Regions from separate parts of the Bradyrhizobium sp. B025 genome, predicted to be linked through region 4. Evidence: predicted binding sites of a transcription regulator. Region 4 holds the regulator's gene; each other region holds the start of a gene.
The links. The regulator PhoB, encoded in region 4, activates phosphate uptake and scavenging genes when phosphate is short. The targets are predictions, from matches to a motif close to TGTCATNNANCTGTCAT.
Positions count from the first base shown of each region.

Region 1: the regulator PhoB is predicted to act here: its motif matches at 3,666-3,682, upstream of phnF (phosphonate metabolism transcriptional regulator PhnF).
Region 2: the regulator PhoB is predicted to act here: its motif matches at 4,619-4,635, upstream of ACE10W_RS33080 (YdcH family protein).
Region 3: the regulator PhoB is predicted to act here: its motif matches at 2,860-2,876, upstream of ACE10W_RS17535 (DUF47 domain-containing protein).

Region 1 is NZ_CP170150.1:619,895-627,017, forward strand. Features, by position in the region: gene ACE10W_RS02875 (winged helix-turn-helix domain-containing tetratricopeptide repeat protein) at 1-1,276, opposite strand, end outside; gene mddA (methanethiol S-methyltransferase) at 1,410-2,198, shown strand; gene ACE10W_RS02885 (GFA family protein) at 2,427-2,849, shown strand; gene phnF (phosphonate metabolism transcriptional regulator PhnF) at 2,900-3,631, opposite strand; gene phnG (phosphonate C-P lyase system protein PhnG) at 3,739-4,203, shown strand; gene phnH (phosphonate C-P lyase system protein PhnH) at 4,208-4,816, shown strand; gene ACE10W_RS02905 (carbon-phosphorus lyase complex subunit PhnI) at 4,820-5,923, shown strand; gene ACE10W_RS02910 (alpha-D-ribose 1-methylphosphonate 5-phosphate C-P-lyase PhnJ) at 5,920-6,816, shown strand; gene phnK (phosphonate C-P lyase system protein PhnK) at 6,809-7,123, shown strand, end outside.
Region 2 is NZ_CP170150.1:7,021,341-7,028,463, reverse strand. Features, by position in the region: gene aqpZ (aquaporin Z) at 187-909, shown strand; gene ACE10W_RS33110 (5-(carboxyamino)imidazole ribonucleotide synthase) at 1,006-2,112, opposite strand; gene purE (5-(carboxyamino)imidazole ribonucleotide mutase) at 2,109-2,597, opposite strand; gene ACE10W_RS33100 (GGDEF domain-containing protein) at 2,740-3,447, shown strand; gene ACE10W_RS33095 (hypothetical protein) at 3,557-3,808, opposite strand; gene ACE10W_RS33090 (hypothetical protein) at 3,831-4,043, opposite strand; gene ACE10W_RS33085 (YdcH family protein) at 4,185-4,391, opposite strand; gene ACE10W_RS33080 (YdcH family protein) at 4,720-4,902, shown strand; gene ACE10W_RS33075 (NAD(P)/FAD-dependent oxidoreductase) at 5,125-6,228, opposite strand; gene ACE10W_RS33070 (EAL domain-containing protein) at 6,431-7,123, shown strand, end outside.
Region 3 is NZ_CP170150.1:3,826,086-3,833,208, reverse strand. Features, by position in the region: gene ACE10W_RS17550 (peptide chain release factor 3) at 1-600, opposite strand, end outside; gene sugE (quaternary ammonium compound efflux SMR transporter SugE) at 759-1,073, shown strand; gene ACE10W_RS17540 (inorganic phosphate transporter) at 1,066-2,073, opposite strand; gene ACE10W_RS17535 (DUF47 domain-containing protein) at 2,173-2,817, opposite strand; gene ACE10W_RS17530 (branched-chain amino acid ABC transporter permease) at 2,974-3,942, opposite strand; gene ACE10W_RS17525 (branched-chain amino acid ABC transporter permease) at 3,944-4,813, opposite strand; gene ACE10W_RS17520 (ABC transporter substrate-binding protein) at 4,888-6,111, opposite strand; gene ACE10W_RS17515 (ABC transporter ATP-binding protein) at 6,202-6,948, opposite strand; gene ACE10W_RS17510 (ABC transporter ATP-binding protein) at 6,941-7,123, opposite strand, start outside.
Region 4 is NZ_CP170150.1:467,552-474,674, forward strand. Features, by position in the region: gene ACE10W_RS02095 (ATP-binding protein) at 1-1,007, shown strand, start outside; gene pstS (phosphate ABC transporter substrate-binding protein PstS) at 1,152-2,165, shown strand; gene pstC (phosphate ABC transporter permease subunit PstC) at 2,295-3,284, shown strand; gene pstA (phosphate ABC transporter permease PstA) at 3,289-4,134, shown strand; gene pstB (phosphate ABC transporter ATP-binding protein PstB) at 4,131-4,952, shown strand; gene phoU (phosphate signaling complex protein PhoU) at 4,964-5,680, shown strand; gene phoB (phosphate regulon transcriptional regulator PhoB) at 5,703-6,410, shown strand; gene ACE10W_RS02130 (GcrA family cell cycle regulator) at 6,667-7,123, opposite strand, start outside.

The sequences.
Region 1 (7,123 bases), 150 kb from region 4:
CGGCGATACCGTGATAGATCGCCAGCGACGGGTCGCGCGGTGAGAGCCGGATCGCCCTCTGCGCCGCCTCGAACGAGTCCTTCGATCGCCCGGCATAGGACAGCGCCAGCGCGTAATAGCCCTGCGCCAGCGAGAAGTTCGGATTGAGCGCGAGCGCCTGCTCGAACTCGGACAGCGCGTCCGCAAGCCTGCGCGTCGAGAAGTAGACGCTGCCGAGCCCGGCATGCGCCCAGGCGTCCTCATGATCGCAACGCACCGCGGCCAGCGCGGCGGCTTCCGCTATTGGCGCCACCCTGGCCAGCTCGACCCAACCGAGATGCGCGCCGAACATGTGGTTCGCCGCCAGCACCGACAGCGCCTGGCCGTAATTCGGATCGATCCCGATCGCGCGCTCGAGCAGCGCCTGTGCGGCCTCGTGATCCTGCCGCGTCACGCGCCAGTAGTGCGACAGCGCGCGCATCAACAGATCCCAGGCGTCGAGGCTCGCGGGCGGCTTGCGATGGCTGCGAAAATTCTCCGCTGCGTGGATCTGCGGCTCGATCGCCGCGACGATCGCGTTGGTGATCTCGTCCTGCACGGCGAAGACGTTGACGAGCTCGCGGTCATAGCGCTCGGCCCAGAGATGGCTGCCTGACGCCGCGTCGTTGAGCTGGGCGGTGATGCGCACCCGCTTGTCCGCCTTGCGCACGCTGCCTTCGACGATGTAGCGGACGCCGAGCTCCTCGGCGATCTGCCTGATGTGGACCGCGCGTCCCTTGTAGATGAAGGACGAGTTGCGGGCGATCACCATGAACCAGCGCTGCTTCGACAGGGCGGTGAGGATGTCCTCGCTGATCCCGTCGCCGAAATAGTCCTGCTCGGGATCGCCGCTCATGTTCTCGAAGGCGAGCACCGCGATCGCCGGGCGGTCCGCAACCGTGCGTGCCGGGGCCGGGGCGGGTTCCGCAGGCGCGAGTGTGACTGCCACATCTTCCCGGACCTCGCCGACGAACCGAAAGCCCTTGCGCGGGATCGTCTTGATCAGCCGCTGAGTCGCGCCGTCGTCGCCGAGCGCCTTGCGCGCGGCATTGATCCGGCTGTTCAGGGCGGAATCCGAGACGATCCGGTCACTCCAGATCTGGCTGATCAGGTCATCCTTGCTGACCACTCGGGCCCGCTGCGCGACGAGGTAGAGCAGCAGATCGAACACCTGCGGCTGCAACGGCACGGCGACCCCGGCGCAGGTCAGTTCGCGCAGGTCGCCGTCGAGCACGTTGTTTTCAAAGCAAAATCGCACGTTTCTGTCGTCTCAAGCAAAAATCAAAGTCGTCTCAGGCGAAAATCAACCGTCCGCAAAAGCCATGGAACGTCCGATCCGGCATGGTGCGAAGACCAAACAGTGCCGATGCCTCGGCACAACGGAGCTTTCCATGTCCCAAATTGATCACCAGGTTCATTCGATCGGCCCGGAGGTTACGGGCTCTCGCATTTTCAAGTTCATCGCCTTTCTGTACGGAATTGCGGCGTATCTCGTGTTTTTCGTCACCATTCTCTACGCTATCGGCTTCGTGATGGGGCTGGTGGTGCCGAAGACCATCGACACCGGAACCGACACGTCGACGGCTGAGGCCGTCATCATCAACCTGCTTCTGATGGCGCTGTTCGCCGTCCAGCACAGCGTGATGGCGCGCCAGCGCTTCAAGACATGGTGGACGCAGTTCGTCTCCAAACCGATCGAGCGCAGCACCTATGTGTTGTTCGCGAGTCTGTCATTGCTGCTCCTGTTCTGGCAGTGGCGTCCGCTGCCGGCCGTCATATGGGAGGTCGAGGACCCGGATTTCGCCGTGACGCTGGTCACGGTGTCCTTCGCAGGCTGGGTGCTGGTGTTCACCTCGACCTTCATCATCAACCATTTCGAATTGTTCGGATTGCATCAGGTGACCAACCATCTCGTCGGCAAGGAAGCGACGCCGCCGCGTTTCAAGACGCCGCTGCTCTACAAGTTTGTCCGTCATCCGATCTATCTCGGCTTCATCGTCGCGTTCTGGGCGGCTCCGGTCATGACCGCGGGACATCTGCTGTTTGCGGCCGTGACCACGATCTACATCTTCGTCGGCATCGCGCTGGAGGAGCGCGACCTCATTGATCTCTTCGGCGACGAATACCGGCAGTACAAACAACGCGTGTCGATGCTTATTCCCTGGCGCCGGTCAGTTTAGTTTTCGCGCTCTGCGCGCGTCCGCCGAAAGGAGGACGCGCGGCGGCGCCGAGGCGCGTATCGGACCTTGCCGGACTCTCGCCTTCAACGTCCCTCGGAGTGATTCCCCCTCACTCCGAGGCTACCAACGCGAGCGAAGCTCGTCGCGACCCCGCATCCGCCTTCGCCGAGATCTCGGTGAACCGGAGCGGGGAGAGGATTTCCAACCTTCATCAACGGAGACGACCCAATGAAACATGTCGGACACTGCTTCTGCGGCGCGGTTACGGTCGAGGTCACGGGTGCGCCGGAGGCGATGGGCTATTGCCATTGCGGCTCCTGCCGGTCCTGGTCCGGCGGGCCGGTGAACGCCTTCAGCCTGTGGAAGCCTGACGCGGTGCGCATCACCGAGGGCGCGCAGCACGTCGAGACCTTCGCCAAGACGCCGCTCAGCCAGCGCAAATATTGCAGGAAGTGCGGCGGCCATCTCATGACCAATCACCCGCCGCTCGGTTTGACCGACGTCTTCACCGCCACCATCCCCACCCTGGCGTTCACGCCCGGCGTCCACGTCAACTACGCCGAGACGGTGCTGCCGATGCGCGACGGCCTGCCCAAGCTGAAGGACTTCCCCGCCGAGTTCGGCGGCAGCGGCGAGATGATGCAGGAGTAGCAGGCGCTGCTCTTCCTCCTCCTCTTGCGGGGGGAAGAGCGAGCTGCATCTCAGCCGTTCTCCACCAGAAACTCCACCCGCTCGGCGGCAAAGCGCGAATGCTTCGTCACCAGCGGCTTGCCGTCGAGACCGTGGTCGGTGGCATCGACCACGAGGATCGGCCGTCCCAGCGGCAGATCGAGCCGTGCAGCGTCGGTCGCGTCGACGATGCCGGCGGTGATCCGGGTCGCGCCGCGGCGATAGTCGCGGACGCCGAAGTGTTCGAGCAGTTTCGTCATCGAGCGCGTTGCGGCAAACACGCTGCCCGCACCCGGAAACAACTCCGCCGACAGCCACGTCGTGGAGACGCAGATCGGGGTGCGGTCGGCTAGGCGTATCGCCTCGATCCGCACCAGCGGGGCGCCGACCTTCAGGCCCAGCTCGCGCGCCAGCTCGCGCGTCGCGACGTCGTCGGACGCCTCGATCAACTGCCCGCGCGGCTCACGGCCGCCGGCACCGACGATCTCCGAGAAGCGCGTGCGCGAGCGCAGCGGATAGGCGATGCGCTGCGCCTCGACATAGGTGCCGCTGCCACGTTCGGCGCGCACCAGGCCGCGCTCGGCAAGGGCTGCCAGCGCCCGCCGCACGGTGTGGCGATTCACGCGATAGGTCTCGGCGATCTCCATCTCGCCCGGCAGCTTGTCGCCGGCGGCGAAGCGGCCGTCGGCGATGCCGCGCTCGATGCCGTCGGCAACGAGGCGCCATAGCGCGACGCCCGTGGAGGCGGTGTCCTGCATGCTCATATCGCCGGTCAGCCTAGCCCGAAAATCACACGCTTGTCACGAAACAGTCATGGCGCTTCCGTATGAAGTTGTCTACTATCATAGACAACTTGAGTTCGGCAAGTTCGGTGGATCGGGTGACGCGGCACAACAATCAGCAAGCCCAGCGCAAGGCCGCGATGGCCGTGCTGGCGCACGCGGAGGCGGGCGAGATCGCCGCTCGCCTCCGCGCTTTCGCCCTCCCGGCCCATCAGGATCTGCGCGCGCCGGAAAACGGCCTCGTCATGCTGCGCGGCCGGGTCGGCGGCGACGGCGCCCCGTTCAACCTCGGCGAAGCCACGGTGTCGCGTGCCGCGGTGCGGCTCGCGAGCGGCGAGGTCGGCTTCGGCTACACGCTCGGACGCGACGGTGAGAAGGCGCGGCTGATCGCTCTGTGCGATGCGCTGGTGCAGTCGCGGGATTTTTCCGCATCGGTCGAGCGGGACGTTATCGCACCGTTGCGCGAGCAGCTTACGATCCGGCGCAAGCAGGCGGCGGCCGAGACCGCCGCGACGAAGGTTGATTTCTACACCATGGTGCGCGGTGAGGGGTGAGATCATGACCACGATTGCGGAACTGCCGCCGGGGTTCGCCGACAAGGTGCTGTCGGCGCAATCGACCTTTCGCTCGGTCATGGACGCGATGGCGCGGCCGGGTTCGGTCCAGCGCATCGTGCCGATGGCGGGCACACCCGGGCCGATGATGCGCGGCGCCGCCGCGATCGCGCTGACGCTGTTCGATCACGACACGCCGCTCTGGCTCGATGCGCGGATGTCGGAAAGCTCGGAAGTCGTGAAATGGCTCAAGTTCCACACCGGCGCGCCGGTGATTCAGGACTCCTCGATCGCGAGCTTTGCCCTGATCAGCGATGGCGCCTTGCTTCCGGCGCTCGAGCGCTTCGCGCTTGGCACCAGCGAATACCCGGACCGGTCGACCACGTTGATCCTCCAGGTCGATAGCCTTGACGCGGGGCGGGGCTTCGAGCTGCGCGGCCCCGGCATCGACGGCGTCGCGACGCTCCGGGCCTCGATCAAGCCCGCCGACCTGTTCGAGCGGCTGCGTGTCAACGAGGCGCTGTTTCCGCGCGGCATCGACGTGGTGCTGGTCGCCGATGACGCCGTGGTCGCGATCCCCCGCACCACGCGGGTCGTGAGCAAGGAAAGCTGAAGCATGTATGTCGCAGTCAAAGGCGGCGAACGCGCCATCGAGAACGCCCATCGCCTGCTCGCCAATGCGCGGCGCGGCGATCAAAGCGTGCCGGAAGTCATGCTCGACCAGATCTCGGAGCAGCTTGGTCTGGCCGTGGACCGCGTTATGAGCGAAGGCTCGCTTTATGACCGTGAGCTCGCAGCGCTCGCGATCAAGCAGGCGCGCGGCGATCTGATCGAGGCGATCTTCCTGGTTCGCGCCTTCCGCGCCACCCTGCCGCGCTTCGGTGCGAGCGAGCCGGTCGACACCGGCGCCATGCGCGTGCAGCGGCGGGTGTCCTCGACCTTCAAGGACATTCCCGGCGGCCAGATCCTCGGGCCGACCTTCGACTATACGCACCGCCTGCTCGATCCCTCGCTCGCGGAGGGATTTGTGCCGGACGCGCCGGCGACGGCCGAAGCCTCGACCGCGCCGACGCCGCGCGTGACCGATATCCTGGGCCGCGATGGGCTGATCGAATCCTCGCCGCAGGCCGAGGCCGGCGCCAGCGTCGGCGATCTCACGCGCGAGCCGCTGAACTTCCCGGCCGACCGCGACCTGCGCCTGCAAAATCTCGCGCGCGGCGACGAAGGCTTCCTGCTGGCGATGGGCTATTCCACCCAGCGCGGCTATGGCCGCAACCATCCCTTCGCCGGCGAGATCCGCTTCGGCGAGGTCGAGGTCGAATTCTCCGCCGAGGACGTCGGCTTCGCCGTGCCGCTCGGCTCGATCGAGCTCACCGAGTGCCAGATGGTCAACCAGTTCAAGGGTTCTGCCACGGAAGCACCCTGCTTCACCCGCGGCTATGGCCTCGCCTTCGGCCAGAGCGAGCGCAAGACCATGTCGATGGCGCTGGTCGATCGCGCGCTGCGTGCCCGCGAGCTCGGCGAAGAGGCGCTCGCGCCGGCGCAGGATGAAGAATTCGTGATGTCGCATTCGGACAATGTCCAGGCGACCGGCTTCGTCGAGCATCTGAAGCTGCCGCACTATGTCGACTTCCAGTCCGAGCTCGGCCTGCTGCGCAAGCTGCGTCAGGAGTTTGCCGAGGCCAATGCGCCCGATGCCATGAAGGAGGCCGCGGAATGAACGCGCCCGCCTACAATTTCGCCTATCTCGACGAACAGACCAAGCGGATGATCCGCCGCGCCATCCTGAAGGCGATCGCGATCCCCGGCTATCAGGTGCCGTTCGCCAGCCGCGAAATGCCGATGCCCTATGGCTGGGGCACCGGCGGCGTGCAGGTCACCGCCGCGATCCTCGGTCCTGAGGACGTGCTGAAGGTGATCGACCAGGGTTCCGACGACACCACCAACGCGATTTCGATCCGCAAGTTCTTCGCCAAGACTGCCGGCGTCGCCACCACGACGGCGACCGACGCGGCGACCGTGATCCAGACCCGTCACCGCATCCCCGAGGCCGCGCTGAACGAGAACCAGGTGCTGGTCTATCAGGTGCCGATCCCGGAACCGCTGCGGTTCCTCGAGCCACGCGAGACCGAGACGCGGCGCATGCATGCGCTCGCCGAATACGGCCTGATGCATGTGAAGCTCTATGAGGACATCGCCCGCTTCGGCCACATCGCGACCGCCTACGCCTATCCGGTCAAGGTCAACGCGCGCTATGTGATGGACCCGTCGCCGACGCCGAAGTTCGACAATCCCAAGATGGACAATTGCCCGGCGCTGCAATTGTTCGGCGCCGGCCGCGAGAAGCGCATCTACGCGATCCCGCCCTATACGCAAGTTGTGTCGCTCGATTTCGAGGATCACCCGTTCGAGCCGTATCGCTTCAATGCGCCCTGTGCGCTGTGCGGCGCGGATAACTCCTATCTCGACGAGATCGTTACCGACGACAAGGGCGGCCGCATGTTCGTCTGCTCCGACACCGATTATTGCGAGGGCCGTCAGGCCGCCGGCCATCACGGCAGCCTGAGCGCTGCGCCGTACAAGGAGAAGGCGCAGGAGACATCAAATGGCTGATCACGACATGCTGGACAACGATGAGCCGCTGCTGGTTGCGAATTCGCTCAGCAAGTCCTACGGCCGCATCGCCGCGTGCCGCGACGTGTCGTTCTCGCTCTATTCCGGCGAGGTGCTGGCGATCGTCGGCGAATCCGGTTCGGGCAAGTCGACGCTGCTGCAACTGCTGTCGGGCCAGCTCGCGGCCAGCGGCGGGCACGTCACCTACCGGATGCGCGACGGCGTCACCCGCGATCTCGCCACGCTCGGCGAAGCCGAGCGGCGCTTCCTGTTTCGCACCGACTGGGGCTTCGTGCACCAGGATCCC
Region 2 (7,123 bases), 2.4 Mb from region 4:
CTTGAGCGCGCGGATGTATCAGACAAAACCCTGGATGTCCACCAGCCAAGCGGGTTTTCGGGCCAAGTTCAGCCATTAAATGGGGCGAAAATACCTCTGTGCGGCCCCGATTTGGGAGATTTGGTGCCTTTGGCGGGGCGGCGACCGGAGCTTTGTTCCGGAAACTTTGAAATGAGGGGACGACACATGGATATGAAGAAATATGCTGCCGAGGCCATCGGCACCTTTTGGCTCACATTCGCAGGTTGTGGCAGCGCGGTGATCGCGGCCGGTTTCCCGCAGGTCGGAATCGGCCTGGTCGGCGTGTCCCTGGCTTTCGGCTTAAGCGTCGTCACCATGGCCTACGCGATCGGTCACATCTCGGGCTGTCATCTCAATCCGGCCGTCACGGTCGGCCTTGCCGCCGGCGGGCGCTTTCCGGCCGGACAGATCCTGCCTTACGTGATTGCGCAGGTCTGCGGTGCGATCGTTGCCGCCGAACTGCTCTACATCATCGCCAGCGGCGCCCCAGGCTTCGACGTCACCAAGGGCTTCGCGTCGAACGGATACGACGCGCATTCGCCCGGCCAGTACAGCATGATGGTCTGCTTCCTCACCGAGGTGGTGATGACCATGATGTTCCTGTTCATCATCATGGGTGCCACCCATGGCCGCGCGCCCGCGGGCTTCGCGCCGCTCGCGATCGGGCTTGCGCTGGTGATGATCCATCTCGTCAGCATTCCCGTCACCAACACGTCGGTGAACCCGGCGCGCAGCACGGGCCCCGCGCTGTTCGTCGGCGGCTGGGCGATGGCGCAGCTCTGGCTGTTCTGGGTCGCGCCACTGATCGGCGGCGCGCTTGGCGGGGTGATCTATCGCTGGCTCAGCGAGGAGCCCACCGGCGTCGTCGCAGGCGCGAAGGCGGCCTAGAGCGTTTTCGAGCGAAGTGGATACCGGTTCGCATCAAGACAACGCGTCAAAACAAAATCCAGTCGGCAGAGGATCGCGGCGATTGCCGCGCTCCCGTCACTTGTCCCGGGGCGGCCGGACCTCGGTGACATGGCCCATCTTGCGGCCGGGGCGCGGTGCGCCCTTGCCATATATGTGGATGGTCGCGCCCGGAACGCTCAGCCACTTCTCGTAATCGTTGATCTCGTCGCCGATCAGATTGGTCATGGTGACGATCTCGCCGTGGCGCACCGGCTTGCCGAGCGGCCAGCCGGCAATGGCGCGGATGTGCTGCTCGAATTGCGAGACGGAGGCGCCGTCGAGTGTCCAGTGTCCGGAATTGTGCACGCGCGGGGCGATCTCGTTGACCAACACCTTTGGTCCGGTGCCATTGGCGAGCACGAACATCTCCACCGCCAGCACGCCGACATAGTCGAGCGCGCTTGCGATCTTGCTTGCGATGCTGCGCGCCTCTTCGGCGAGCGCGTCCGGGATCGGCGCGGGCGCGCGCGATATCTTCAGGATGTGGTCGCGGTGCTCGTTCTCGGTGACGTCGAAACATTCCACCTGGCCCGCGACCGAGCGCGCGGCGATCACGGAGATCTCGCGCTCGTACGGCACGAAGGCCTCCAGGATCGCCGATTTGGTGGCGAGGCTGGTCCAGACCTTGGCGATGTCGTCGCCCGCGCGGATGATGGCCTGGCCCTTGCCGTCATAGCCGAAGCGGCGGGTCTTCAGCACGGCCGGAAGACCGATCCTTAAAATCGCCTCGCGCAACGAGGGGACGGAGGTGACGTCGGCATAGGCTGCGGTGCCGATGCCGAGCCGCGTCACGAAATCCTTCTCGGCGAGCCGGTCCTGGGTGGTCTCCAGGATCTTGCGGTTGGGCAACACCGGGCGGCGCGCGTCCAGCACCATCGCGGCGGCCGCCGGGACGTTCTCGAATTCGTAGGTGATGACGTCGACGTCGTTGGCGAACAGCTCGAGCGCCTCGACGTCGGCATATTCGGCGCAGGTCGCGTTCAGCACGACGTCGAAGGCCGGCGAGTCCGGATCGGGCGAGAAGACCTGGCAGCGCAGTCCGAGCCGCGCCGCGGCCATGGCCAGCATCCGCCCCAATTGTCCGCCGCCGAGGATTCCGATCGTGTCGCCGGGCTTCAGCTTCACCTGCTTTGCGTCGGTCACGCCTTGTCCTCCGGGCGCTCGGCGACCGCCTCGGTCTGTGCCTTGCGCCAGGCGGCGAGGCGGTCGGACAAGGCTGGGTCGGACAGCGCCAGCACGGCGGCAGCAAGCAGCGCCGCGTTGATCGCGCCGGCCTTGCCGATGGCAAGGGTGCCGACCGGGATGCCCGCGGGCATCTGCACGATCGAATAGAGCGAATCGACGCCCTTGAGCGTCTTCGATTCGACGGGAACACCGAAGACCGGGAGCTCCGTCAGTGCCGCCGCCATGCCCGGCAAATGTGCAGCGCCGCCCGCGCCGGCGATGATGATCTTGTAACCCGCCGCCTTGGCGCCCTTGGCGAAAGCGACCAGCCGGTCGGGGGTGCGGTGTGCCGAAACGATGCGGGTCTCGGCGGCAACGCCGAGCGCCTCGAGCGTGTCGGCGGCATGCCGCATCGTGTCCCAGTCCGACTGGCTTCCCATGATGATGGCGATCGGCGCGGTCATGACGTTAATTGTGCTCGGGAAAACAGAAACATAGGCCAGATTAACGGTTCCGGCCGGCGGCTCGCAAGGCGGTGGCAAGGAGAAGGGAATGCACTATCCTGTCTTGGTGAATCCCCGCAAGCCTTCATTGAGCAGGATGCCCATGAAGAAACCAAAAAGGGCGAGCGCTGCGAAGGCCAAAAAGGGCCGGAAAATCAGCGCCGGCCGGTCCAAACCTGCCACCAAGCGTCCGGCCAAGCCGCCGCGGCGCGGAGCGTCGCTTGATGGCACCAAGGACAGTGCAAAGATCATCCGCGGGCTGCGGAGCAAGCTCAAGGCGGCGGAGCGGCGGGTCGCGGAACTGGAAGCTGCCGCCGACACCGATTTCCTGCTCGAGATTCCGAACCGGCGCGGCTTCGAGCGCGAGCTCACACGCGCCATCGCCTACATGAAGCGCTATCGCGCCACCGGCGCGCTGATCGTGCTCGATGTCGATCGGCTGAAGCCTATCAACGATTCCTTCGGCCACGCCGCCGGCGACGAGGTGCTCAAGGCGATCGTCGGCGCGCTGACGCGGCAGGTCCGCGCCTCCGACGTGGTCGGCCGGCTCGGCGGCGACGAGTTCGCGCTGCTGCTGTGGAATCTCAACGAGACCGATGCCAAGGCGAAGGCCGCGGCCTTCGAGCAGGCGATCGACGAATTATCCTTCGTCTTCCGCAGCCAGAATGTGACCGCAGGCGCCTCCGCCGGCGTCGCGTTGCTGGGGGCGCATTCCGACGCAGGCCGCGCCTTGGAGGAGGCGGATGCCGCAATGTATGTGCGCAAGGCGCGCCGGCGGCACGAGCCGCGGATCAGGCTGGTCAGCAACTGAGCATGATCCGGACCCGAAGGGCCGCGCTAGCGCAAAGTGTGCAGCAATTTTCCTCGCGACAAATGCGAAACGCGTTTGCGCGGAGATCATGCTCAAAACAATAAATGCCCTACAACGTGGCCAGATCTTCCGGCACGTTGCCGAATTTGCGCAGCAGCGTCGCGTCGCCGAATTCGCCGGTCATGGGATCGCCGCTGCGGCAAAATGCGACCGCGCCGATGTGGCCCGCGCCGCGCGCCAGAATTTCGGCGCGCCGCAGCGCGGCCGTCGAGGACTGACATTCCTCCGCGGCGCCGGCGACCGGCGATCCGTCGTCATCGATCAGGAAGGGCATTGCAACGTAGTAGGTGACGTCCGACATGGCGTTGCTCCGATCATCAACATCAGGCGGCGCTGCTCCGCGCCTTGCTGCGAGAGGTCTCCGGAATGCAGCCGGCTGAAATCGCCGCCTGCAATTCCTCGAGCTCCGCCTCCAGATATTCGTTGGCCATGATCAGCGCCTTGATGGTGCTGCGCAGATTGCCGTCGCACATCGCGATCGCCTGATCGCAGGCCTGTTCATAATGGCTGTTGTCCAAAAGGGCGGTTGCCGACATCTGCGTTGTCCTTGCTAGGTTCCTTGGGCGTTTCTCTGGGGCGTTTCCTGGGGGCGTTTGGTGCCTGAATGTTCCTATTTTGTTCTTTTGGAGTCAAGAGGATTCACCCGGCTCGCCCCGCCGCGAAAAGCCCGCTGGGGATCAGGCGATGATGTCGGGCGTGATCTGGTCTTCGATGAAGGCGATGCGGTCGCGCAACAACAGCTTGCGCTTCTTCAGCCGCTGTAACCGCAATAGGTCGGGGGCAGGCGATTGATGCAGTGCATCGATCGCCGCGTCGAGATCTCGGTGTTCCTGCTGCAACCGGGCGAGCTCGGCTTCGAGTTCGCTCTCGTCTTCATGGGTCATGTCTGCGGTGGCCGAAAAACCGATAGTCGTGAGATTAAGGCTGTGGATGCCCTGTGGAAATTATCGTCCTTGCGCGCCGTGACCGCAAGCGATCTCGGGCCGTCGCTCACCGATCTCTCGCAAGATATTTCGACGGTTCGCTGCGGCGCTGCGCAAGCGCATTGATATCATGGATTTTTCCCAGCGCGGTTCCTTACTCACGCTTCGTTACATATGAATTTTCAAAAATGACAAGGCGACGACGGATATCCATCGACAGAACGAATCGGTGATGTACACTTCGTCGTCCGGATCGAATCCAAGGTCACCCCTACCGAGGAGGTTTCGAATGACAATTCAGGCACATCTGGTTGAATTGGAACGGAAGCATAAAACTCTCGAAAACGAATTGCACGAAGCTCTCGTGCACCTTTCAACAGACGACCTGCAAATTGTTGAGTTGAAGCGCCGGAAGTTGATGGTCAAGGACCAGATCGAGCGTCTGAAGCACACTGGCGACACGCTTCACTAGTAAACCCCGTATTCAGCGTCGAGTTTGATCGTACCCCTTCAGGCAGGGGTGAGTGCTGTTGCGCTCATCCCTGTTGGAAGATGCGAAGCCGCGCAAGGACATTTGCGCGGCGTCCAGAGCTATTTCCGTTCCGACGGAATCGGAACGGAAATAGCTCCGGCTTCTTGTTTGGACGCGTTTTCTTCTTTGCGCGAAGTGGTATCCGCTTCGCTTGAAGACGCTTCAGATATTTGCGAGCTCGGCGACGTGATCGGCGATCGCGAGCGAGGACGTCAGTCCCGGCGATTCGATGCCGAACAGGTTGATCAGGCCTGCCACGCCGTGATCGCGCGGACCCTGCATCAGGAAATCCTGCGTGGCGACCGCCGGCGGCACGATCTTCGGGCGGATGCCCGAATAGCTCGGCATCAACGCGCCGTCAGGCAGCGTCGGCCAGTATCTCCGGATCGCCGGATAGAAGCGCTCGGCGCGTGACGGATCGACCTCGTAGTTGATCGTCTCGATCCACTCGACGTCAGGGCCGAAACGCGCCTGCCCCGCCATGTCCAGCGTCAGATGCACGCCGAGGCCGCCGGGCTCGGGCACCGGATAGATCAGGTGCGAGAACGGCGCCTTGGCGTTGCAGCTGAAGTAATTTCCCTTGGCGAGATAGGCCGGCGGAATCCGGTCCAGCGGCATGCCGTCGATATTGCGCGCCACCGTTGTCGCCGCGAGGCCCGCAGCGTTGACGAGGAGGCTGCATTGCAGCGCCATCGGTGCCGCGCCGCCGGCCTCGACCTCGATCACGCCGGCGGCCGCCTTGGCACGGATCAGCGGGGTGTGAAACGCGAAGGCCGCGCCGGCTTCCTCGGCCTCGCCGCGCAGCGAGAGCATGTAGGCGTGGCTGTCGATGATGCCGGTCGAGGGCGAGAGCAGCGCGGCGTCGCAGGCGAGCGCCGGCTCCAGCGCGCGTGCGGCCTCGCCCGTGAGCAACTGCATGTCGAGCACGCCATTGGCCTCGGCGTGCGCCTTGATCGATTGCAGCTTCTCGGTTTCCTTCGCATTGGTCGCGACGATCAGCTTGCCGCAATTCTTGTGCGGGATGCCGCGCTCGCCGCAGTAGCGGTAGAGCGCGTGCTTGCCGTTGACGCACATGCGCGCCATCCAGCTTCCGGCGCGGTAGTAGATGCCGGCATGGATCACCTCGCTGTTGCGCGAGGAGGTGATGGTGCCGATGGCCTCGGCTTCCTCGAGCACGATGACCTCGCGCCCGGCCTGGGCCAGCTTTCGAGCCACCGCGAGCCCGACCACGCCGGCTCCGATGACGATGCAGTCGACCCTATCCATGGTTGTGCAGGAGGTCCGCTGGAAGCGCCGGTGGCATCAAGCCCGGGAACGAGGGCGCGGGGTGATTTTCCGTTAAGGAAGCATTTATCATGTCAGGGCAATTGCCGTATTTAACGTGACATTTTTCTGTTGCGCGTACAGGCGTTTACCCGATCCAAACCCGTGAGGCCAGACAATCCGACGTTGAAATCGCGGGTGGCTGATGGCTGAGAAGAACTGGCACGCGGACAGCACGATTCTGATTGCTGTGCAGGCCGTCGTGTGCCTGGCCGGCACGGTCGCGCCTGCGCGTGCCTTTGCGCTGTCGGACAGCTTCGCCCCGCCGAGCTCGCTCGACAACCTCGATCCCAACCTGATCTGGGAAGCCCTGATCGGGGGCATCGTCGTCTGTGCGTTCCTCGTGGCAATCGCGTTGTGGATCCACTCCGCGCTGCGCCGGACCAGGCGGTTGCAGCTGCGGCGCAACGCCTTCGTCTCCTCCGCCATGAACAATCTCAACCAGGGCGTGGTGATGACCGATGCGCAGCGGCGCGTCATCTTCTGCAATGACCGCTATCTCGAGATCTATGGCCTGTCACGGTCGGATCTGTGGGCCGACATGAACGGCCACGACATCCTCGAGCTGCGGCGCAAGCGCGGGGTCCTTGGTGGCGTCTCCGATAAGGAATTCTACGAGAAGGCGGCAAGCGGCAACGGTCTGATCACCGAACTGCCTGACGGCCGGGCCATCCTGGTAAAATACTTTGTGCTGCCGAACGGCGGCTCGGTGGCGACGCATCTCGACGTCAGCGAGGAGCGCAGGCTGTCGCGGCAGCTCGCCTCGACCAAGCAGTTCCTGGAAACGGTGCTCGACAACGTGCCGGCCTGCGTTGCTGCGAAGAACATCGAGGACGGC
Region 3 (7,123 bases), 3.4 Mb from region 4:
GCCGCCATTGACGACGTCATAGGTGCCGAGGAAGTCGCGGCCGCGGCCGACCGGCCAGGTCATCGGCGTGGTGTCGAGCGCCAGCGTCTTCTCGATCTCGTCCAGCAGCTCGAACACGTCGCGGCTCTCGCGGTCCATCTTGTTGATGAAGGTGATGATCGGAATGTCGCGCAGGCGACAGACCTCGAACAGTTTTCGGGTGCGCGCCTCGATGCCCTTGGCGGCGTCGATGACCATGACGGCGGAATCGACGGCCGTCAGCGTGCGATAGGTGTCTTCCGAAAAATCCTCGTGGCCCGGCGTGTCCAGCAGGTTGAACACGAGGCCCTCGAACTCGAAGGTCATCACGGACGTCACGACCGAGATACCGCGCTCGCGCTCGATCTTCATCCAGTCCGAGCGCGTGTTGCGCCGCTCGCCCTTGGCCTTGACCTGACCGGCGAGGTTGATGGCGCCGCCGAACAGCAGCAGCTTTTCGGTCAGCGTGGTCTTGCCGGCGTCGGGGTGGGAGATGATCGCAAAGGTGCGCCGCCGCGCCACTTCAGCGGCAAGCGGGGAACGGGCCGGCGATTCGGCTGTGGTGGTGGCGATGTCGGACATGGCGGGAGCGTTTGGCAGGGAAAATGGGCCGGATCAAGCCTGATTTGGTAATTGCGGAGCCCTTCGGCCAGCCCCATATCGCCGTTTGGGAGGGACGGCCCTCCTATCCACCAGCATATCAGCCGCGGGGACGACCCTGCCTTGAATGGAGGGTCGTCATGGCCTGGAGCATCCTGTTCGTCGCCGGTCTTCTCGAGATCACCTGGGCGATCGGCCTGAAATACACCGAGGGTTTCACCAGGCTTGTTCCCTCCGTCATCACGCTCGCGGCGATGGCGGGCAGCGTCATCCTGCTTGGGCTCGCGCTCAAATCGCTGCCCGTCGGGACCGCCTATGCGGTGTGGACCGGCATCGGCGCGGTCGGCACGGCGACGCTCGGGATCATCCTGTTCGGCGAGCCGGCGACCGCGCTTCGCCTGGCCAGCATCGGACTGATCGTTGCCGGTATCATCGGGCTGAAGCTCGTTACTTGACGAAAATCCTGACCGCCCACCAGGTCAGCGCGGCGACGATCGCCGAGGCCGGCATCGTGATCACCCAGGCATAGACGATCGAGCTGGCGACGTTCCAGCGCACCGCCGAGAGGCGGCGGGCGGCGCCGACGCCGACGATGGCGCCGGTGATGGTGTGGGTGGTCGAGACGGGAACCCCGAGGAAGGTCGCCATGAACAGGGTCGCGGCGCCGCCGGTTTCGGCGCAAAAGCCCTGCATCGGCGTCAGTTTCGTGATGCGCAGGCCCATGGTGCGGACGATGCGCCAGCCGCCCATCAGCGTGCCCATCGCCATCGCGGCCTGGCAGGACAGCACGACCCAGAACGGCACCGAGAATTCGCTGCCGAGATGGCCCTGTGAATAGAGCAGCACGGCGATGATGCCCATGGTCTTCTGCGCGTCATTGCCGCCATGGCCGAGCGAATAGAGCGAGGCGGAGGCGAATTGCAGGATGCGGAAGGCGCGATCCACGGCGAAGGGCGTCGATCGCACCGAGGCCCAGGAGACGATCGCAACCAGCAGCATCGCCAGCAGGAAGCCGACCAGCGGAGACAGCACGATGGCGATCACCGTCTTGGACAATCCGCTCCAGACCGCCGCCGAAATCCCGGCTTTGGCCACGCCGGCACCGAACAACCCGCCGATCAGCGCATGCGACGACGAAGACGGGATGCCGAGCGCCCAGGTCACGAGGTTCCAGACGATGGCGCCGACCAGCGCCGCGAAGATCACGTGGGCATCGACGATTGAGGGATCGATAATGCCGGTGCCTATGGTCTGGGCGACGTGCAGCCCGAACACCATGAAGGCGACGAAATTGAAGAAAGCGGCCCAGAACACCGCGAATTGCGGCCGCAGCACGCGGGTCGAGACGATGGTCGCGATCGAATTGGCAGCGTCATGCAGGCCGTTCAAGAAGTCGAACAGCAGCGCGACGGCGATCAGTCCGACCAGGACGGGAAGACCCAACGCAGCATCCACGGCGAGGCCCCTGCCTTAAAGTTTTCGCATGATCTCCGCGCAAACGCGTTCCGCGTTTGTCGCGAAGGAAAACCGCTGCACATTTTTCCGGATCATGCGCTACACTTGCTCGATGACGATGCTGTTGATCTCGTTTGCGACGTCATCGAAGCGATCGGCGACCTTTTCGAGATGGTCGTAGATCTCGACACCGACGATGAAATCCATCGCGTTGCCGTCGCGGTGCTTGAGGAACAGCTCCTTCATCCCGATGTCGTGGAGATCGTCGACCCGGCCCTCGAGCTTGGTCAGCTCTTCCGTGATGGCGGTCAGCATGGCCACGTTCTTGCCGATCTGCTGCATCAGGGGCAGCGCACGGCCGACCAGATTGGCGCATTCGATCAGAAGCCCGCCGATCTCGCGCATCGGCGGCTCGAAGGCGCGGACCTCGAACAGCATCACGGCCTTGGCGGTCTGCTGCATCTGGTCGATGGCATCGTCCATCGAGGTGATGAGGTTCTTGATGTCGCCGCGGTCGAACGGCGTGATGAAGGTGCGGCGCACCGCCGTCAGCACCTCACGGGTGATGTTGTCGGCATCGTTCTCGAACTGGTTGACGCGCTGGCAATAGACCGGCGTCTCCTCGCCCCCGTTGAGCATGCCCTGGAGCGCGATCGAGCCCTGGATCACGGTCTGGGCATGTCGGTCGAACAGGTCGAAGAACCGTTCTTCCTTGGGCAGGAAAGCGCGAAACCATCGCATCATGGGGATAGACTACCGGTTGGAAATGGCCCGGCCCGGAAGGGCCGTCACGAAACTGTCATAGACCATTTTCGGTCCGCGCGCGTGCCACCTCACGCCCGCGGTGCCGGATCATCCACCACTTTCACGAAGCGGGTAAATTGACCTTAAATCAATTACTTAGAGCGAACGCCGGAAGTAATGCGCGATTTCACCGACGACGCCGCGGCGGAAGGTGAGCACGCAGATCACGAAGATCGAGCCCTGGATCACCGTCACCCATTGGCCGAAGCTCGCCAGATATTGCTGCATGGCGATGATCACGAAGGCGCCGACCACGGGTCCGAAGATGGTCCCGAGACCCCCGACCAGCGTCATCAGCACGACTTCGCCCGACATCGACCAGTGTACGTCGGTGAGCGAGGCATTTTGCGCCACGAACACCTTCAGCGATCCGGCGAAGCCGGCCAGCGTGCCCGACAGGACGAAGGCCAGGAACTTGTACTGGTCGGTCCGGTAGCCGAGCGAGATCGCGCGCTGCTCGTTCTCGCGGATCGACTTCAACACCTCGCCGAACGGCGAGTTGATGATGCGGAAGATCAACAGGAAGCCGGCGAGGAAGCCGACCAGCACGACGTAGTACAGGACCGTCGGCTTGGAGAGATCGAGGACGCCGAACATGTGCCCCTGCGGAATGCCCTGAATGCCGTCTTCGCCATGGGTGAACGGCGCCTGGAGGTAGATGAAGTACAGGAGCTGCGACAGCGCCAGCGTGATCATCGAGAAATAGATGCCCTGGCGGCGGATCGAGATGTAGCCGGTCACGATCGAGAGCACGAAAGCACCGGCGACGCCGACGAGGATGCCGAGCTCCGGCGGCAACGCCCACACCTTCAGCGCATGCGCGCTGCAATAGCCGGCTGTGCCTAAGAACATCGCGTGGCCGAACGACAGCAGGCCGCCATAGCCGATCAGAAGGTTGAAGGCGCAGGCGAGGAGCGCGAAGCACAGCGCCTGCATCACGAAGAACGGATAGACCCCCGTGAACGGCACCGACGCCAGCAGCAGCGCCATCACCGCAAACACGATCATCTCGTCACGCATCGCGCGCGGGGTCGCCCGCAGCGTATCGTCCGTCAAGGCTGTCATATCAGGCCGCCCTTCCCGTCAATCCCGATGGCTTCACCAAGAGCACCAGCACCATCAGCACGAACACGACGGTGTTGGAGGCCTCGGGGTAGAAATACTTGGTCAGGCCCTCGATCACGCCGAGAGCGAAACCGGTGATGATCGAGCCCATGATCGATCCCATGCCGCCGATCACCACCACGGCAAACACGACGATGATGAGGTCGGCGCCCATCAGCGGCCGCACCTGGTTGATCGGCGCCGAGAGCACGCCGGCGAGCGCGGCAAGGCCGACGCCGAGACCGTAGGTCAGCGTGATCATGCGCGGCACGTTTATGCCGAAGGCGCGGACCAGCGTCGGGTTTTCGGTCGCGGCGCGGAGGTAAGCGCCGAGCCGCGTCTTCTCGATCAGGTACCAGGTCGCCAGACACACGATAAGCGAGAACACGACGACCCAGCCGCGATAGACCGGAAGGAACATGAAGCCGAGATTCATGCCGCCCTTGAGCTGGTCAGGAATGGCATAAGGCAGGCCCGACGATCCAAAATAGTTCTGGAACACGCCCTGCACGATCAGCGCAATGCCGAAGGTCAGCAGCAGGCCGTAGAGATGGTCAAGCCCGGTCAGCCATTGCAGCATGGTCCGTTCCAGGATCATGCCGAAGATGCCGACGACGATCGGAGCGACGATCAATGCCGGCCAGTAGCCGATACTGAGATAATCATTGTTCAGCAGGAAATAGGCGACGAAGGCGCCCATCATGTAGAGCGCGCCGTGGGCGAAATTGATGATGTTGAGCATGCCGAAGATCACGGCAAGCCCGAGACTGAGCAGCGCGTAGAACGAGCCGTTGATCAGTCCCACCAGTAGCTGAGCGTAAAGTGCCTGCATCGATCCCGCACCCGGTCCCTTCGGCGTTCCCCTGAAAGTCGCCCGCAGGCCTCAAAGGCCTGCGGGCCGTTATCCTACTTCTTCAACAGCGCGCACTTGCTCTCGGACAGCGGCGTGAAGGCCTGATCGCCCGGCACCGTGCCGACCAGCTTGTAGAAGTCCCACGGGCCCTTGGACTCCGAGGGCTTCTTGACCTCGAACAGATAGGCGCTGTGGATGGTGCGGCCGTTCGGCTGGATCTCGCCCTTGCCGAACAGATCGTCCTCCGTCGGCATCGACTTCATCTTCTCGACGACCTTGACGCCGTCGTGAGGATTGCCGCCGAGTGCGTCCAGCGCCTTGAGATAGTGGCGCACGCCGGCATAGACGCCGGCCTGCACCATGGTCGGCGGCGCGTTGTTCTTCATTTTCGAGGCGAAGCGCTTCGAGAACGCCCGGGTCTGGTCGTTCATGTCCCAGTAGAACGTCTCGGTGAAGTTGAGGCCCTGCGCGGTCTCCAGACCGATCGCCTTGACGTCGGTGAGGAACAGCAGGAGCGCGGCGAGCTTCTGGCCGCCCTTGACGATGCCGAACTCGGCCGCCTGCTTGATGGCGTTGGTGGTGTCGCCGCCGGCATTGGCAAGGCCGATGATCTTGGCCTTGGAGGCCTGCGCCTGGAGCAGGAAGGACGAGAAGTCCGGCGTGTTCAGCGGATGCTTCACGCCGCCGACCACCTTGCCGCCATTGGCGGTGACAACGGCCGTAGTATCGCGCTCGAGCGCCGCACCGAAGGCGTAGTCCGCGGTCAGGAAGAACCAGCTGTCGCCACCCGCCTTCACCAGCGCCTGGCCCGTGGTGTGGGCCAGCATGTAGGTGTCGTAGGTCCAGTGCACGGTGTTGGGTGAGCACTGCGCGTTGGTGAGGTCGGAGGTCGCCGCACCAGAGTTGATGTAGACGCCGTTCTTTTCCTTGATGACGTTGTTGACGGCGAGCGCCACACCGGAATTCGGCACGTCCACGATGACATCGATCTTGTCGACGTCGAACCACTGCCGCGCGATCGCGGTGCCGATGTCGGGCTTGTTCTGGTGATCGCCGGAGACGATGTCGATCTTCCAGCCCTTGGCGGTAAGGCCGGAATCTTCAACGGCCATCTGCGCTGCGAGCGTCGAGCCGGGGCCGCCGAGATCGGCATAGAGTCCTGACTGATCGGACAGCGCGCCGATCTTGACGGTCTTGTCCTGCGCGGACGCGACGCCGGCTGCGGCGAAGGTGAGCGCGGTGGTCAGCAGCAATGATGCAATCGACCTGGTCTTCATGCAACTTTCCTTTTTGAATTTTCTCGTTGGCAGTTCTTCTGTTTAAGCATGATCTTTTCGGAAAATCGCTTCACACCTTCCGGATCATGCCTAGACGCCGAGATAAGTGTGGAGCTTGTCCATGTTGGCGGCAAGCTCCGCATTGGAAAATCCGTCAATGATCTTGCCGTGCTCGACCACGTAGTAGCGGTCGGCAACGGTGGATGCGAACCGGAAGTTCTGCTCGACCAGGAGGATCGTAAAGCCCTCCTTCTTGAGCCGCGCAATGGTGTGGCCGATCTGCTGGATGATGACTGGCGCCAACCCTTCGGTCGGCTCGTCCAGCATCAGGAAGCTCGCACCGGTGCGCAGGATGCGCGCGATCGCCAGCATCTGCTGCTCGCCGCCGGACAACTTCGTGCCCTGGCTGTTGAGCCGCTCCTTCAGGTTCGGAAACAGGTCGAAGATCTGCTCGAGCGGCAGTCCGCCTTCGCGGACCACTGGCGGCAACAACAAATTCTCCCGCACGTCGAGGCTGGAGAATATCCCCCGCTCTTCCGGGCAGAACGCGATGCCCATGCGCGCGATCTTATCGGAGGTCGTGCGGATGATCTCCTGGGTGTTGAACTTCACCGAGCCGGTACGCTTGCCGATGATGCCCATGATCGACTTCAGCGTGGTCGTCTTGCCGGCGCCGTTTCGTCCGAGCAGGGTGACAACCTCGCCCGCGTTCACGTCGAAATTGATCCCATGCAGGATGTGGGACTCGCCATACCAGGCCTCGAGGTTGCGGACCTGGAGGATGTTTCCGCCGCTCGCAGCCTTTGCCGGAGCCTCGGCGATCGCAGTGTCAGGCATGACCGGCTCCCAGATAGGCTTCCTTGACGCGTTCGTCCTTGGTGAGCTCGCTGTAATGGCCCTGCGCGAGAACCTGCCCGCGCGTCAGCACGGTGATGATGTCGGAGAGATTCGCCACGACACTCAGATTATGCTCGACCATCAGGATGGTGTATTTCGCGGAGATGCGCTTGAT
Region 4 (7,123 bases):
TCGACCGCGCCGGCCGCGTCATCCATCTCAATGCGGCTGCCGCCCAGCTTGCCCCGGCGCTGCGCAGGAACGAGCTCGCCCAGTTCGCGCTGCGCTCGCCGGAGATCATCACCGCGCTGCGCGAGTCGATCGCGACCACCGAGCCGCGGCGCGCGACCTATCTCGACCATGTCCCGGTCGATCGCTGGATGGAGCTGATCATCACGCCGGTGCCGGTGCCGACCACCTTCGGCGGCGCCGACAAATGCATGCTGATGACCTTCCACGACCAGACGCCGCTGCGCCGGGTCGAGGAGATGCGCGCCGACTTCGTCGCCAATGCCAGCCACGAGCTGCGCACGCCGCTCGCCGCGCTGTCGGGCTTCATCGACACGCTCCAGGGCCAGGCCAAGGACGACCCCAAGGCGCGCGAGCGCTTCCTCGGCATCATGCACAACCAGGCCACCCGCATGGCGCGCCTGATCGACGATCTGCTTTCGCTGTCGCGGGTCGAGCTGTCGGCCCATGTGCGCCCCGACACCCTGGTCGACCTGCTGCCGATCATCCGCCAGGTCGCCGACGGGCTCGAGCCGCTGGCGCGCGAGCGCCAGGTCGAGGTCGAGATCCATCTGCCGGAGCCGCCGGTGATGATCGCGGGCGACCGCGAGGAGCTGCTCCGCCTGTTCGAGAACCTGATCGAGAACGCGCTCAAATACGGCGCCTCGGGCGGACGCGTCATCGTGTCACTAACCTCAGGCGCCGCCACTGATGGAACTCAGGAAATCCGGGTCATGGTCCGGGATTTCGGCCCCGGCATCGCGCCCGAGCACCTGCCGCGGCTGACCGAGCGGTTCTACCGGGTCGATGTCGGCGACAGCCGCTTGCAGGGCGGGACCGGGCTCGGATTATCGCTGGTGAAACATATTCTTAACCGGCATCGCGGCCGGCTTTTGATCGAAAGCGTGCCCAAACAGGGCGCCACTTTCACCGCCTGTTTTCCCCAGATCAGGCCCCCGGTGACAGTCTGAAATTCAAGCGATTTCAATCGCTTGGGGCTGTCATCCGACTGTCACGAAACCTTCGTAAAAGCACAGCCGACCGCTCCTAAAGGGGCGGCACGGGGAGCGCGATCGGGCGCGGATGGCGCTTCGCTCCCCTGTATGGAGACCAGCATGAATTTCCTCAAAACGATCGTCGCTGCCGGCTTGGTCGCCGCATCGACGACGGCGGCCTTTGCTGCCGATATCACCGGCGCCGGCGCGACGTTCCCGTTCCCGATCTATTCCAAGTGGGCCGACGCCTACAAGAAAGAGACCGGCAACGGTCTGAACTACCAGTCGATCGGCTCCGGCGGCGGCATCAAGCAGATCCAGGCCAAGACCGTGACCTTCGGCGCCAGCGACGCGCCGCTCAAGGCCGAGCAGCTCGAGAAGGACGGCCTCGTCCAGTGGCCGATGGTGATGGGTGCCATCGTTCCGGTCGTCAACATCGAGGGCGTGAAGCCGGGCGAGATGGTGTTCGACGGCGAGACGCTCGCCAGCATCTATCTCGGCAAGATCACCAAGTGGGACGATGCCGCGATCAAGAAGCTCAATCCGAGCCTGAAGCTGCCCTCGGAGGCGATCACCGTCGTCCGCCGCTCCGACGGTTCGGGCACCACCTTCAACTTCACCAACTACCTCTCCAAGGCCAGCGCGGACTGGAAGAGCAAGGTCGGCGAGGGCACGGCCGTCGAGTGGCCGGTCGGCGTCGGCGCCAAGGGCAACGAGGGCGTGTCCGGCAACATCGGCCAGACCAAGAACTCGATCGGTTACGTCGAGTACGCCTATGCCAAGCAGAACAAGCTGACCTACACCGGTCTCGTCAACAAGGCCGGCAAGCCGGTGCAGCCGACCGTCGAGGCCTTCCAGGCGGCCGCCTCGAACGCCGACTGGGCCAAGGCGCCCGGCTACTACGTCATCCTGACCGACCAGCCCGGCGAGAAGTCCTGGCCGATCACGGCGGCGACCTTCATCCTCATGCACAAGGATGCCACCGACAAGGCGGCCTCGCAGGAAGCCATCAAGTTCTTCCGCTGGGCCTTCAAGAACGGCGGCAAGGCGGCTGAGGAGCTCGACTACATCCCGATGCCCGAGGGCGTCGTGACCCTGATCGAGAAGACCTGGGCTGCCGAGATCAAGAGCTAAGCGCGGCTGTCCCGGCCTGGGTGCCGGGATCTCAAAAGACCTCCGCTCCGGATCGGCCTCGTGCCGCATCCGGAGCGCAAGACCAACAACAAGCGTATATAACGGGTACAGGGGATCGGCGTGGCAGAGATGGCCGTTCAGAGCGATGTAATCGACGACGCCGGACCGTACGATCGCGCCAAGGCCTTGAGCGCGTTCAAGCTCGGCGACGTCACCTTCTACTGGATCACGCGGCTCTCCGCGATCTCGGTGCTGCTGATCCTTGGCGGCATCATCGTTTCGCTGATCGTCGGCGCTTTCCCGGCGATCAAGGAATACGGCTTCTCCTTCCTGTGGACGCAGCGCTGGGCGCCGTCGGCGGATCCGCCCGTGCTCGGCGCGCTCGGGCCGATGTACGGCACGCTCGTCACTTCCTTCATCGCGATGCTGATTGCCATTCCCGTTGGCCTCGGCATTGCGATCTTCCTCACCGAGCTCTGTCCGCAATGGCTGCGCCGCCCGATCGGCATGGCGATCGAGCTGCTCGCCGGCATTCCCTCGATCATCTACGGCATGTGGGGCTTCTTCGTGCTGGGCCCGTTCCTGGCCAACACCTTCCAGCCCTTCATGATCAAGATCTTCGACGGCGTCCCTGTCCTGGGCGCGATCTTCGCGGGGCCCCCGTCCTATCTCAGCCTGTTCAACGCCGCGCTGATCCTCGCCATCATGGTGCTGCCCTTCATCACCTCGATCTCGGTCGATGTGTTCAAGACGGTGCCGCCGGTGCTGAAGGAGGCCGCCTACGGCGTCGGCTGCACCACCTGGGAAGTCGTGCGCAGCGTGGTGATCCCCTACACCCGCGTCGGCGTCATTGGCGGCGTCATGCTGGCGCTGGGTCGCGCGCTCGGCGAGACCATGGCGGTGACGTTCATCATCGGCAACTCGTTCCGCATCTCCTCCTCGATCTTCGCGCCGGGCACCACGATCTCGGCGGCGATCGCATCCGAGTTCGCCGAGAGCGACGGCTTGCACCAGTCCGGCCTGATCCTGCTCGGCCTTCTGCTGTTCGTGCTGACGTTCTTCGTGCTCGCTGCGGCACGGCTGATGCTGATGCGGCTGGAAAAGAAGGCGGGGAACTAACGCCATGAACCCGATCTATTCACGCCGCCGCCGCAAGGACATCGTCGTTCGCGGACTCTGCATCGCCGCCGCCGCCTTCGGCGTCACCTGGCTTGCGCTGATCCTGATCACGCTGCTTTACAACGGCATCGCCGGTCTGAACCTCGAGATTTTCGTGGCAGACACGCCGCCGCCGGGCTCGACCGAAGGCGGCCTGCGCAACGCCATCGTCGGTTCGATCATCATGACCGTGCTCGGCGTCGGCATTGGCGCGCCGCTCGGCCTGTTCGCCGGCACCTATCTCGCGGAGTACGGCCGCAACGACCGCCTGACCTCGGTGATCCGCTTCATCAACGACATCCTGCTCTCGGCGCCCTCGATCATCATCGGTCTGTTCATCTACGGCGCGGTGGTGGTGCCGATGCGCGGCTTCTCGGCGATCGCAGGCAGCCTCGCGCTCGCCGTCATCGTCATCCCGGTGGTGCTGCGCACGACCGAGGACATGCTGCTGCTGGTGCCGAACGCGCTGCGCGAGGCGGCGTCCGCGCTCGGCCTGCCGCGCTCGCTGGTGATCAAGCGGATCGCCTATCGTGCCGCCCGCTCCGGCCTCATCACCGGCGTGTTGCTAGCCACCGCCCGCGTCGCCGGCGAGACCGCGCCGCTGCTCTTCACCGCGCTGTCGAACCAGTTCTTCAGCCTTGGCCTGAACAAGACGATGGCGAACCTGCCGGTCACCATCAACAACTTCGTCCAGAGCCCCTACGCCTATTGGAAGCAGCTCGCCTGGAGCGGCGCGCTGCTGATCACGATTACCGTGCTTGCCCTGAATATTGGCGCGCGCATCCTTGGCGCCGAGAGGACCGCAAAATGAGTGAGCTTTCCGTATCGATGAGCGCGGCCGGTGGGCTGCCCCAGGCGCCGCTGCTGCCGGAAGCGCCGGCCAAGGTGACGGTGCGCAACCTCAACTTCTATTACGGCGAGCACCACGCGCTGAAGAACATCAACCTGACGCTCGGCACCAACCGCGTCACCGCGTTCATCGGCCCGTCCGGCTGCGGCAAGTCGACCCTGCTGCGCATCTTCAACCGGATGTACGACCTCTATCCGGGGCAGCGCGCCACCGGCCAGCTCATGCTCGACCAGACCAACATCCTCGACGGCAAGCTCGACCTCAACCTGCTGCGCGCCCGCGTCGGCATGGTGTTCCAGAAGCCGACGCCGTTCCCGATGACGATCTACGAGAACATCGCCTTCGGCATCCGCCTCTACGAGAAGATCTCGAAGTCCGAGATGGACGACCGCGTCGAGAAGGCGCTGCGCGGCGGCGCGCTGTGGAACGAGGTCAAGGACAAGCTCAACGCCTCCGGCCTGTCGCTCTCCGGCGGCCAGCAGCAGCGCCTCTGCATCGCCCGCACCGTCGCGGTGCGGCCCGAGGTGATCCTGTTCGACGAGCCCTGCTCGGCGCTCGACCCGATCTCGACCGCCAAGGTCGAGGAGCTGATCCAGGAATTGTCCGAGAACTACACGATCGCGATCGTCACCCACAACATGCAGCAGGCGGCGCGCGTCTCCGACAAGACCGCGTTCATGTATCTCGGCGAGCTGATCGAGTTCGACGACACCAGCAAGATCTTCACGTCGCCGAGCGACCGGCGCACGCAGGATTACATCACCGGCCGGTTCGGCTGAGGAGACGGGACATGGGTTCTGAACATACCGCAAAGGCCTTCGACACCGACCTCCAGGAGCTCACCCGGCTCGTCGCCGAGATGGGCGGGATCGCCGAGCGCATGATCGTCGATTCCGTCGACGCGCTGATCCGCCGAGACGTCGCGCTCGGCCAGCGCGTCGTCGCCACCGACACCGAGCTCGACGCGCTGCAGAAGCGCATCGAGGAGCGCGCCGTGCTCACCATCGCCCGCCGCCAGCCGATGGCGGTCGATCTGCGCGAGATCGTCGGCGCCATGCGCGTTGCGACCGATCTCGAGCGCATCGGCGACCTCGCCAAGAACATGGGCAAGCGCGTCGCGGCGCTGGAGACGGATTTCCATCCGCTCAAGCTGTTCCGCGGCCTCGAGCACATGACCGACCTCGTGCAGCAGCAGGTCAAGTCGGTGCTGGACGCCTATGCCGCGCATGATCTGCCGGCGGCGATGGCGGTGTGGAAGGGCGACGAGGAAGTCGACGCCATCTGCACCTCGCTGTTCCGCGAGCTCCTCACCTACATGATGGAGGATCCGCGCAACATCTCGTTCTGCATCCATCTGATGTTCTGCGCCAAGAACATCGAGCGGATCGGCGACCACGCCACCAACATCGCCGAGACCGTGTTCTACATGATCGAGGGCCAGGCGATCACCGACAAGCGGCCGAAGGGCGACATGACGACCTTCGCCACGACGGTCCCGAATACCTGAAGACTTAAGGAGCGACGACACCATGGGCGCACGCATTATGGTGGTTGAGGACGAGGAAGCTCTCACCGAGCTTCTCCGCTACAACCTCGAAGGCGACGGCTATGATGTGGAGACGGTGATGCGCGGCGACGACGCCGACACCCGCCTCAAGGAACACATCCCCGATCTGATCGTACTCGACTGGATGCTGCCGGGACTGTCAGGCATCGAGCTGTGCCGCCGGCTGCGGACCCGGCCCGAGACCAAGCAGCTCCCGATCATCATGCTCACCGCGCGCGGCGAGGAGAGCGAGCGGGTGCGGGGTCTTGCGACCGGCGCTGACGACTACATCGTCAAGCCGTTCTCGGTGCCGGAGCTCCTGGCGCGCGTGAAGGGCCTCCTGCGGCGCGCAAGCCCGGAGCGGCTCGCCACGGTGCTGGCCTATGGCGACATCGAGCTCGATCGCGACAAGCGCCGCGTCGCGCGCTCGGGCCGGCCGATCGACCTCGGCCCGACCGAATATCGCCTCTTGGAGTTCTTCCTGGAGCATCCCGGCCGCGTGTTCTCGCGCGAGCAGCTGCTCGACAGCGTCTGGGGCCGCGACATCTACATCGACGAGCGCACCGTCGACGTCCACATCGGCCGCCTGCGCAAGCTGCTCAATCTCGGCCGCGAGCAGGATCCCATCCGCACCGTCCGCGGAGCCGGCTACGCGCTGGATGATCGCTTTGCGAAGGCGGAGCAGACGTAAGGTTTGCAGGCGTTGGTTTAGCGGGCTACAGCCACACTCTCAGTGTCGTCCCGGACAAGCGTAAGCGCAGATCCGGGACCCATAATCACAGGGCGTGGTTGTCGCGCGAAGAAGGTAACTCCGAGTCCCCGTAGCCACATCTTGCGGTCGTTATGGGTCCCGGATCTGCGCGCGCTTCAGGCGCGCTTGTCCGGGACGACATCGAGTTTGTTGGGCCGTCAACGCGTGACGGCCGTCGCTCGATTTCAGAACAAACTCACCGCGAGGGCTTCGCCGGTGCGCGCCGGCGATCCGCGGCGGGCTGATATGCCACGCGCGAGTGCTGCGCGCAGTAGGGCAGGCCCGACAGCGCCCTGCCGCCGCAGAAGAAGAAATCCGGGCTCGAGGGATCGCCGACCGGCCAGTGGCAGGTCGCCTCGTTCAGCTCCAGCAGCGACAGCCGCTGGCTCATCGGCACCACGTTGTCGTAGGTGACCGGTTCGGCCTCCACCTCGACCTCGAAGGCCTGCGCCAGCGCGGTGTTGCCGCGCGCAATGGGGCGGCTCACCCGCATCATGTGCTGCGCGGGGCGCGCCTTGCGCGGCCGCGGAGCCGCCGATGAGGGGCTCTTGGCGCGGCCGGATAGGCCGAGCCTGTGTACCTTGCCGATCACGGCATTGCGGGTCACGTTCCCGAGCTCGGCTGCGATCTGGCTGGCCGATAATCCGGCCTCC